Regions from separate parts of the Brevibacillus sp. NPDC003359 genome, predicted to be linked through region 2. Evidence: riboswitches for the same ligand, from Rfam matches in the RefSeq annotation. Region 2 holds a riboswitch; each other region holds the start of a gene.

Region 1 (3,124 bases), on a different contig from region 2:
ACGATTCCAAAATATGCCCAAAGATTTCGCGAACCTCTTCTACCAGTTGAATACCTTGCTGTGCGTTTTGGTTGCCCTCGGTCATGACCTCTACCGCGTGACGAGTATCCTGCTGGATTTCCCCGATCAGCATCGCGATTTTGGATGCGGATTCCTCGGATTGGTTTGCCAGTTTTTTCACCTCTCCGGCAACTACAGCAAACCCACGTCCATGTTCGCCAGCACGTGCTGCCTCGATCGAAGCGTTCAACGCAAGCAAGTTGATTTGCGAGGTCAACTGACTGATCGTATCAAGAATGCCTTCGATTTCTTTGGATCGATTGTTTAGCTGCTCGATGGCTACTGTCGCCTTCGATGTCCCCTCGCCAATGCTTCCCATCTGGCGAACGGCCTGCTCTACCACGGCAGTCCCTTGCTCGGCCTGCTCTGTTGCTATCTGGGCAGCCTCAGAAACATGTGCCGACGTCTCCGCGATTTTCACGATGCCTGCGGCCATGTCATTCATAGACAACGCGACATCCTGCGAGCTGGTTGCCTGCGCCTCTGCTCCCTCAGAAATTTGTGCGATAGACAAGCCAATCTGGTTGATGTTTTCCGTCGCTTGTTTAATACCTTCCGATACTTCCTGACTAAAACGCTGTACTTGATCAGACGACAAAGATACGTCTTCGATCAAATTTTTCAAGTACGATACCGTCTGGTTAAAGTCACGTGACAAAACCGCGATTTCGTCTTTTCCGTCAACGGTTACTGTCTCTCTCAAATTCCCCTGAGACACTACATTTACAGCGTGATTCAGACGCTCAATTGGTTTCACCATGCGTACCGCCAAGAAATAAACGAGGACAACCCCAATAGCCAACACGATGAGGGAAATGACCATCAATCGGGCCGATAGTTGGTCGACAGGAGCATGCAGCTCAGCTACAGGTGCCGTAATGTATACGCCCCAGTTCAAATTGGTAGGAGCATAGGACGCAAATCGCGCTGTATTTTCGTATCTGTATTGGGCGATTCCATGATTCCCTTTCTTGATATCTTCGAAGGCCGTTTGCAGTTCGAGAATACCCATGTTGAGAATCGATTCCTTCAGAATGTATTCACTCGTTGGGTGATAAATAAATGTTCCTGTTTTACTTACTAAAAAGGCGTAGCCAGATTGGCCGAACGTCTCTTCGGACACTTTTTTCTGGATGTCATCGATTGGGATAGTGGAACCGATATAACCGTATTGACGATTGTCCTTCATCATTGGAACGACAAGCGTCACGATGTTATTCCCTGTCCGCTTCGAAACTACAGGCTCGGAGACAACTACCTTCCCTTCCCCCTTGCTGGCTTCCTTAATATGCGGACGATCCGAGATATCGGTCACTTCACCCTTGAAATTGATCACTTTCTTTCCGCTTAAATCATGCGAAAAGAAGAACGTCTCAAACTCGGGGTTTTTCTTTTGGGCTTCTTGAATGAGCTTCAGGTCATATTCGACATTGTTATCAGCCGACATCAATCCTCCCACCGCTCTTACAATCTCAATTTTTTCTTGAAAGAAACCATCAATACGAATCGAGAGGTTGCTAGCTGACAACTCAGCTTCTTTGTCCAGACTGTCTGCCAATAGATTGGAAGCACTCCAATAGCTTGCACCGCAAACCGTGCCCAAACTTATGACCAACAACAAGCACAAAACGATAATTAGCTTATTCTTCAAACTATTTTTCATACCGAACCACTTCTCCCTTCTCTTCTTTCAACAAAAAAAAGACTGCCCACCGACAGCCCATCATGACCACGGTATGGCAACCCGGCTGTCCTAGCTGCGAAAATCATCGACTTTCGTCCTTAGACCCGTGGCTTTGCGTCCCTGCCTTTCAACAGGTTTGCCTTTGTCATTCCTTGTTGTTTTTTCAATGAAAGTCCACTTTTTTTCAATCTCACCTTTCATTTCCCATAACTTTCCGCTTATAAACCTCAAAATGGAAAAAAAGCTGACAACCTTTTACAGTTGTCAGCTTTTCGTCAAACTTTTTCATTAGCTTAATCCGCTCACTTGCCCATCCTCGTCTACATATAACGATTCAGCAGCCGGCTTTTTCGGGAGTCCTGGCATTGTAACCAAGCTTCCGGTCAGTGCCACGATAAAACCAGCTCCTGCTGATATGCGCACCTCGCTCACTTGAATCGTGAAGTCTACAGGTGCCCCCAACAGATCAGCACGATCCGTAAAGGAATACGGTGTTTTCGCCATGCACACAGGCAGATGGGACATGCCCATTTCTTCTACCTTTTGCATCGTTTTCAGCGCAAGCGGCGAAAAGACAACCCCTGATCCACGGTATACTTCTTTTACGACCGTCTCAATCTTGTCTTTTATGCTGAGGTCTTCCTCATACAAGAATCGGAAGGAGGAAGGCCGCTCTGCTGCACGAGTCACTTTTTCAGCCAGCTCGACACCGCCTGCTCCTCCTTCTGCCCATACCTTGGAGAGTGCCGCTTCGGCTCCGGCAGCTTGGCACAGCGCAATTACGGCATCAATCTCTGCCTGGGTATCCGTCGCAAAATGATTGATAGCAACCACTGCTGGCACACCGAACTTCTGCAAGTTTTCCAGATGTCGCTTGACGTTTTCGAAGCCTTTTTCCAGAGCAGACAAGTTCTCCACTGCCAGATCAGGTACTTTTACCCCGCCGTTGAATTTCAAGGAGCGAACCGTAATGACCACGACAGCAGCCGATGGTGTCAGGCCTGCTTTTCTGCACTTGATGTCAAAAAACTTCTCCGCTCCCAAATCCGCACCGAAGCCCGCCTCTGTTACGACGTAATCCGCTAGCTTCAAAGCTGTCTTGGTTCCAATCACACTGCTGCACCCATGCGCGATATTGGCAAAAGGCCCGCCGTGAATAATGACCGGAGTCCCCTCGATTGTCTGTACGAGATTGGGCTTGATGGCTTCCTTCAAGAGAACGCACATCGCCTCAACAGCGTTGATTTCTTCTGCCCGTACAGGCTGATCATCGAAATCGTAGCCAATAATGATATGGTTCAACCGCTCGCGCAAGTCTGCCAGATTCTCGCTTAGGCATAAAATTGCCATGATTTCCGAAGCGGTCGTAATCATGAAGCC
Region 2 (3,124 bases):
TTTCAAGGACAATTTGTACGGCGACTGGCAAAAAGGTCAGTTGGTCATGATTTCTTTGGCAGATGGAGATAAGCAGGACAATGTAAGAGAGTTAATCGGGCAAATGCAAGCAGACGGCGCCAATCTGGCGGCGACCCCAGGAACTGCTGAGTGGCTGACAGCCGAAGGAATTGTCGTAAAGCATGTCGTGGCAGATGAAGCAGCGTGGATCGAGCTGTTGCAAAAGGAAGAAGCGGCTTTCGCTCTCGTTACTGCGACGAAAGGCAACCGTCAGGGCCGGACAGGATTTGCTCTGCGAAGCCGTATGGTACAACAAGGTGTGCCATTGTTCTCCGCTGTCGATACGTTCGAGTTATACGTGAAGTCGATTATGAAGAAAAGAGGTGGCTCGCATGCAGCCAGTGAAGATATTGGAACACTTTCAAAACTTGCCGTTACAAAAGCATAAAGGAAAAGATTTCTTACGCGTCGATGAATTCAACGGAGAAGAATTGATGGAGCTGCTCCATCTGTCTGCTCACGTCAAGCAATTGCAAAAGCTGGGACAGCCATTCCAGCCTTTGCAAGGCAAGACGTTGGGAATGATCTTTGACAAGGCTTCGACCCGTACGCGCGTCTCCTTTGAAGTAGGGATGCATCAGTTGGGCGGCTTGGGGATGTTTATGAGCGGAAAAGAGCTACAGCTCGGGCGCGGTGAGCCGATCAGCGACACAGCAAAAGTTCTCTCCCGGTACGTGGATGCCATCATGATTCGCACCTTTTCCCACTCCTATGTAGAAGAGCTTGCCGAGCACGCGTCGATCCCCATTATCAATGGCTTGACTGATCTGTACCATCCTTGTCAGGCATTGGCTGATCTGCTGACGATCTGGGAGCACAAAGGCAAGTTGAAAGGAGTCAAGCTCGCCTATGTAGGAGACGGCAACAACGTGGCGAACTCACTGGTGCTGGGCGCAGCTCTGCTAGGTCTGGATGTGCGGGTGGCTACTCCGGTTGGCTACGAAATGGATGCAACAATTGTCGCAAAAGCTACAGCATACGCGAAACAAAGCGGCGGCAACATGATGGTAACCACTGATCCGACAGAGGCTGTCATGGGGGCAGATGCTGTATACACGGACGTTTGGACTAGTATGGGTTTTGAAGAAGAAAATGAGGTGCGATTAAAAGCATTTGCCGACTATCAAGTGAACGAAAAATTGGTAGCAGCAGCAGATCGTGATTATCTCTTCTTGCATTGCTTACCAGCACATCGTGGAGAAGAAGTGACAACCGGGGTTATCGACGGATCGCGCTCTGTTATTTTTGATCAGGCTGAAAATAGATTGCACGCACAAAAGGCGATATTGGCAGCGCTGGTGTGAACATAGTTCTAGTTAAATAGAACTAGCTGTAATTAAATCGAATAGACTATGAATCTATGATTGCCGAATTTTGTCACTTATGTGTAAAATAAAGGTAGGAAAGAAGCAAAGAAGTACGGACTGTATCTGGTCGCTTGGTCCGTATGGAGCCAGTAGCGAAGCCAGCTTTCTCCACTATGCCTGAAGGGGGGAAAAGAAAATGAAAAAATGGTTCGCGGCAATTATGATGGTGGTAGCAATCGTAGCAGCTACATCTGCAAACTTCCATATTGGATAATAAGCGTATTGGAGAAACAAACACCGCTTGGCTGAGTGGTGTTTTTTCTTCAAGCTTGGAGGAAACAACATGTTATTGGATGTAATTGCCCTATCTTTTCTCGTAGCATTGCTGCGAGGGGGAAGAATCAAACAATTTCCTAAATTCAATCAAGTGAAGCTTCTTGTTATTACCATACTGCTACAGGCTTGTGCAGTTTTCTTCCCTTCATTTGGTGGCGTTTTCATATCGATCGCGTATGTGTTTATTTTGGCTTTCCTCATTTTTAACCGAGAATTTGAAGATATGCGGATATTTTTAATCGGCTGGTTTCTGAATGCGATTGCAATTTGGTCTAACAATGGAAAAATGCCAATCGATTTAGTCCAAGCAGCAAAGCTTCCTTATGATCTAGAGCCAGTTATAAACGGAACGAATTTCAAGCATAGTGTATTGACGGAAAGTTCAAATTTTCCATTTTTAACGGATGTCATCTACATGCCATCTATCATTCCTCGAATGATTAGCATCGGCGATATTTTTATTATGTTAGGCGCCTTTTTACTTGTTCAGCGATTGATGAATAAACCTATTTCATTACTACAACTTCGCGAAGGTAAAAGTTATGCGACAAAAAACTGATTATGCGAACTGGATAAAGGGGATTGTTGTACAGGTTGGATTTGTCATTGCAGCAATCTATATTTTTTACACATCTTCATCTGAATGGGCCGTTCGTGAGCATTGGGGGGTATTATCTACCTATACCCTCTTGACCATTTTTTCTTGTTTTGCTCCCGTGCGTATATCGAATACGATTTTAACAGTGAACAATGCTGTAATCTTTTCGGGTATCTTGTTGTACGGTGTATGGGTAGGGGTATGGGCTGCTGTTATCGAGTCTTTAATCATTGCTTTCCTGGTAAGGTTTAATCCGTTAAAGGCTATTATTAATATTGGGCAATTGTTAATGACTATATGGACAGTATCGTTTTTGAAAGATTGGATCGAAAGCTTCGGAACCGTTTCTCCTATTATTAGCGATTTGTTCTTGGCTGTTGTTTATTGGTTTGTGAATCTGACATTATGTGGATTGGGTATCTCCTATTTTCATCAAATGACTTGGGCACGAACCGTAAAGATGATGGCAAAAGGCTTTACCTCGACTTACTTGTTGCTATTAATTCTAGCGGGGGTTGGTTCACGCTTAGTCGAGTCGTATGGCCCGCTGACATTAGTCCCGATGATGATTGCGTTTATTACGATCAGCTACGTGTTTCATCATTACTATGACAATCTTCAAAGACTTCAGCAAAAAGTAGAAGAGGTCAAATCATTCAATCACAACTTCTTAACGACAATGGCTGCTTCCATTGACGCACGAGATCGATACACAAGTGGACATTCTCAGCGAGTAGCTTACTGGGGAAGAGAAATTGCTAAAGATATTGGTTTGTCTGAACGAAAAGTGGAAGATGTTTATATCGGGGGAATCCTGCATGAC
Region 3 (3,124 bases), on a different contig from region 2:
ACATGGATGATGAACTCTTGCAGGTTTTTCGTTTTATCCGCAAAGTTTTGCATGTAGTTGTCTACATTGGTGAACATTTCTTGTACTTCGAGGATGCCCTCGCTATTTTTCTCAAAAGAAGTTTGTGACTCGGAAATCATATCCGATACGAGCTTCATTTTTTCGCGTATGGTCATGAGCAGGTTCGAGATCGACTCAGAGGATAGCTTGGAGGATTCAGCCAGCTTGCGTACTTCATCCGCTACGACAGCAAAGCCTCGGCCGTGTTCACCTGCGCGAGATGCTTCAATCGTGGCATTGAGTGCCAACAGATTGGTTTGTGCAGAAATCTCGGAAATAGTTTGAATGATTTTCCCAATCGATTCAGTTTCCTTATTGAGCTCTTGGATCAGCTGATTCGTACCTTGGATATCCGTGATGAATCGTTCAAAGTCATTGCCGATGTTGCCGATGCGTTTGCCGCTCTCGTTAGTGGCTTCTTTGGTCGATTCTACGTACTCATGCATCTCCGTAACAGAGCGGGTCATGTCCTCAACTTGCAGATTCGTCGAGCTCATTTCCCGACGCAGCTCGTCCGTATTGCCGGTTTGGATCGTAAAGGACTCCATAATGTCTTGCAGGGAAGCAACTGTTTCCACAGCACGAATGTTCACGCCATCCGTCACCTTGTTCAAATTCTCTTGATAGTCTTGCATAGAGCCGAGTGATTCATTGATCTGATCCAGAACACGTTGCAACGATTCCTTCGAGGCAATCGCTTCTTGCTTTTGTTGCTCGCTTTCTTGTTGCAGCTTGTTATTGAATACTGCATGCATCATGCTCGTGACAGAGACGAAGCAGAAGGTAAGCAGGAAGTACATCAGATCAAGATTATTAGTCGAATGGAAAATCGTCTCTCTTTGTGTCAGGAAGTAGTAAGAGACAATACCCAATGTTGATACAATCGTCAAAATATTAATGAGTCGGTCTTGATAAATCCCCATGACTGCTACAAAGAACATAATGGTCATGATATTGATCATATGCGGGTCTAGTCCAACTATGATGAACATGAAAATCCCGATTACGGCGAGGTTGAAAAACTTCATGAAGGGCGCTGCTTTTTCACGGAAGCTCGGGCGATTGGAGATGTAAGTAAAAGGTGCCAGCACGCCATACAAAATACCCAGTATCGTGAGAACGAATGTGTACGATACGCCTAGAAAAAGGTTTAAGACCTGAACAACCGTAATAATACTTGCGAATACGATTACGACCCAATTGTTTCTTCTTCTCAATAGATCAATGTTATCCATGTTACCCACCTACCTCAACTTTTACTTGGTTGGATGACGAATTGTACCAGGAATATTTGGGATCGTGCTTATTTTCATAGACTTCTTTTAAGTGGAAAAGGGTCGGAATGGCGTCGGCCCCTTTGTAAAAGACGATATCTCTGGTCTGAGTTGCCTTTACTTGGTATTTCTTGTTAACAAACTTAAAAAAAGTAGGATCTGCTACACCGATTGCGTGGGTGTAACCATGCTTTTCAGCGAAATCTATCATCAGGCAAATGCCTTTCTGCCCTAGTTGTCCGCGGTATTTCGGCAAAACAGCGAGACTGTCTACCTCCATTACTTTCATGTCTGCTGTAACAGCATCTTGAAAAAGTGATTTCATATAAGGACTTGATTTGGAAAAGGGTGTCATCTCAAACGTTCCACCAGCTTCACCATCATCAGCGATTAAAAGGAACAGAGCAGAGCCTTCTTTCGCGTACTCCATTTCGAAGCCCATGCTTGTCCAGACTGCTTCTTTGATTTCATGAAACTTTGCTAAATCTTGTACGGTTTCTACTTGTTTGTACATAACTTCTCCACTCCATCATTTTCTCTGATTGAATCATGTTGTGTAAGTTTGACGTCTCAAAAGTTATGCTTTGCCATCCGTAATGAAAATGAAAATGCTTTCATCCTCCTTTCAAAAAAGTAAACACAAAAAAAGGCCGTTCCATCATAATGGAACAACCGAAGCTACCAACATCAAAAAATGGTCACAAGATGATGGCAACCCGGCTATCATGGTCAAAGACTAGACTGTAGACCCGTGGTTTTGCGTCGCCACCTTTCGATGACTTTGCCTTTTTCGGTTTATAGAAAAAATTGTAAATATGTGTCGAATTTTGCTAGATATAATTATGGAAAATATAAGCCAAAAGAAATATCCTTGTCAAGTTTTGGTAGGGAAAATTAACTAATTGTTCATAAAGTATTTCCCGAAAATCACCCGTAACAAAAATTTTCCAACTATCCGATAACTAGAAGGAATAGGAGGGGATTTTATGAAGGAAGTAAAAGTGATTCAATTTTACTTTTCCGGGGGCGGCGAAACGATTAGCATCGAAACGACGGAACCGGAAGAGATCATTCAAATGGTCGCAAATCAAGATGGCGGATGGTTACAGTACGATGATGTTGTCATCAACGTCAGAAATGTTTCGTATATCAAAGTAACCAGTCAGGCGTAAAGATAGAAAAAGCGCAAAAGCGCGTCAAGCTCTTCAGGAAAAAGCTCTCCTTTGAATGGAGGGTTTTTTCGTGTTGGAGGTAACGCTGCTGGTTATCCTATTAATAGAAGAAAAAGGAGGGTAACAAGATGACGCTGGAAGAAGTCATGCAGAAGCTCGAAGCGATGGGGACAGAACAGACGAAAAAAACGTTATTGCGGCATGGGGCTAAAGAGCCTTTGTTTGGCGTGCGAGTCGGTGATATGAAAAAGCTGGTCAAGGAGGTAAAGCGTGACCAGCAGCTCGTCCAGGCGCTGTACGACACGGGAAACTACGACGCCATGTACTTGGCCGGATTGACGGTTGACCCGAAGAGCATGACAAAAGAGCGGCTGCAGGCGTGGGTAAAGAAAGTATCTTGGTACGCGCCCGCCGAATATACGGTTGCGAGTGTAGCAGCTGAGAGCAATTTTGCCATGGAGCTGGCACGGGAATGGCTCCAATCAAAAGAAGAGATGGTAGCCACATGTGGGTGGAATACGTATTCGAACTACCTGTCGATTACTCCCGATGAACTGCTAGATAAAGAAGAAATCAAACGGCTCCTCATGAGAGTGAAGGAGACGATTCACCAGGAAC

Evidence for each region. A riboswitch is a leader RNA that binds a small molecule or an ion and turns the genes downstream of it on or off. The one in region 2 is predicted to bind cyclic di-GMP.
Region 1: it holds a riboswitch for cyclic di-GMP, as region 2 does, so the genes downstream of both, ACFYU8_RS28635 (methyl-accepting chemotaxis protein) here and ACFYU8_RS15880 (DUF5317 domain-containing protein) in region 2, are expected to answer to the same signal.
Region 3: it holds a riboswitch for cyclic di-GMP, as region 2 does, so the genes downstream of both, ACFYU8_RS30110 (N-acetyltransferase) here and ACFYU8_RS15880 (DUF5317 domain-containing protein) in region 2, are expected to answer to the same signal.

What each region holds. Positions count from the first base shown of each region.
Region 1 is NZ_JBIAOR010000021.1:43,585-46,708, reverse strand. It holds gene ACFYU8_RS28635 (methyl-accepting chemotaxis protein) at 1-1,723, opposite strand, end outside; cyclic di-GMP riboswitch class I at 1,796-1,895, opposite strand; gene ACFYU8_RS28630 (formate--tetrahydrofolate ligase) at 2,033-3,124, opposite strand, start outside.
Region 2 is NZ_JBIAOR010000005.1:32,341-35,464, reverse strand. It holds gene carB (carbamoyl-phosphate synthase (glutamine-hydrolyzing) large subunit) at 1-448, shown strand, start outside; gene argF (ornithine carbamoyltransferase) at 393-1,364, shown strand; cyclic di-GMP riboswitch class II at 1,457-1,540, shown strand; gene ACFYU8_RS15880 (DUF5317 domain-containing protein) at 1,711-2,262, shown strand; gene ACFYU8_RS15875 (HD-GYP domain-containing protein) at 2,246-3,124, shown strand, end outside.
Region 3 is NZ_JBIAOR010000026.1:15,141-18,264, forward strand. It holds gene ACFYU8_RS30105 (methyl-accepting chemotaxis protein) at 1-1,295, opposite strand, end outside; gene ACFYU8_RS30110 (N-acetyltransferase) at 1,297-1,848, opposite strand; cyclic di-GMP riboswitch class I at 2,042-2,130, opposite strand; gene ACFYU8_RS30115 (hypothetical protein) at 2,321-2,506, shown strand; gene ACFYU8_RS30120 (DNA alkylation repair protein) at 2,635-3,124, shown strand, end outside.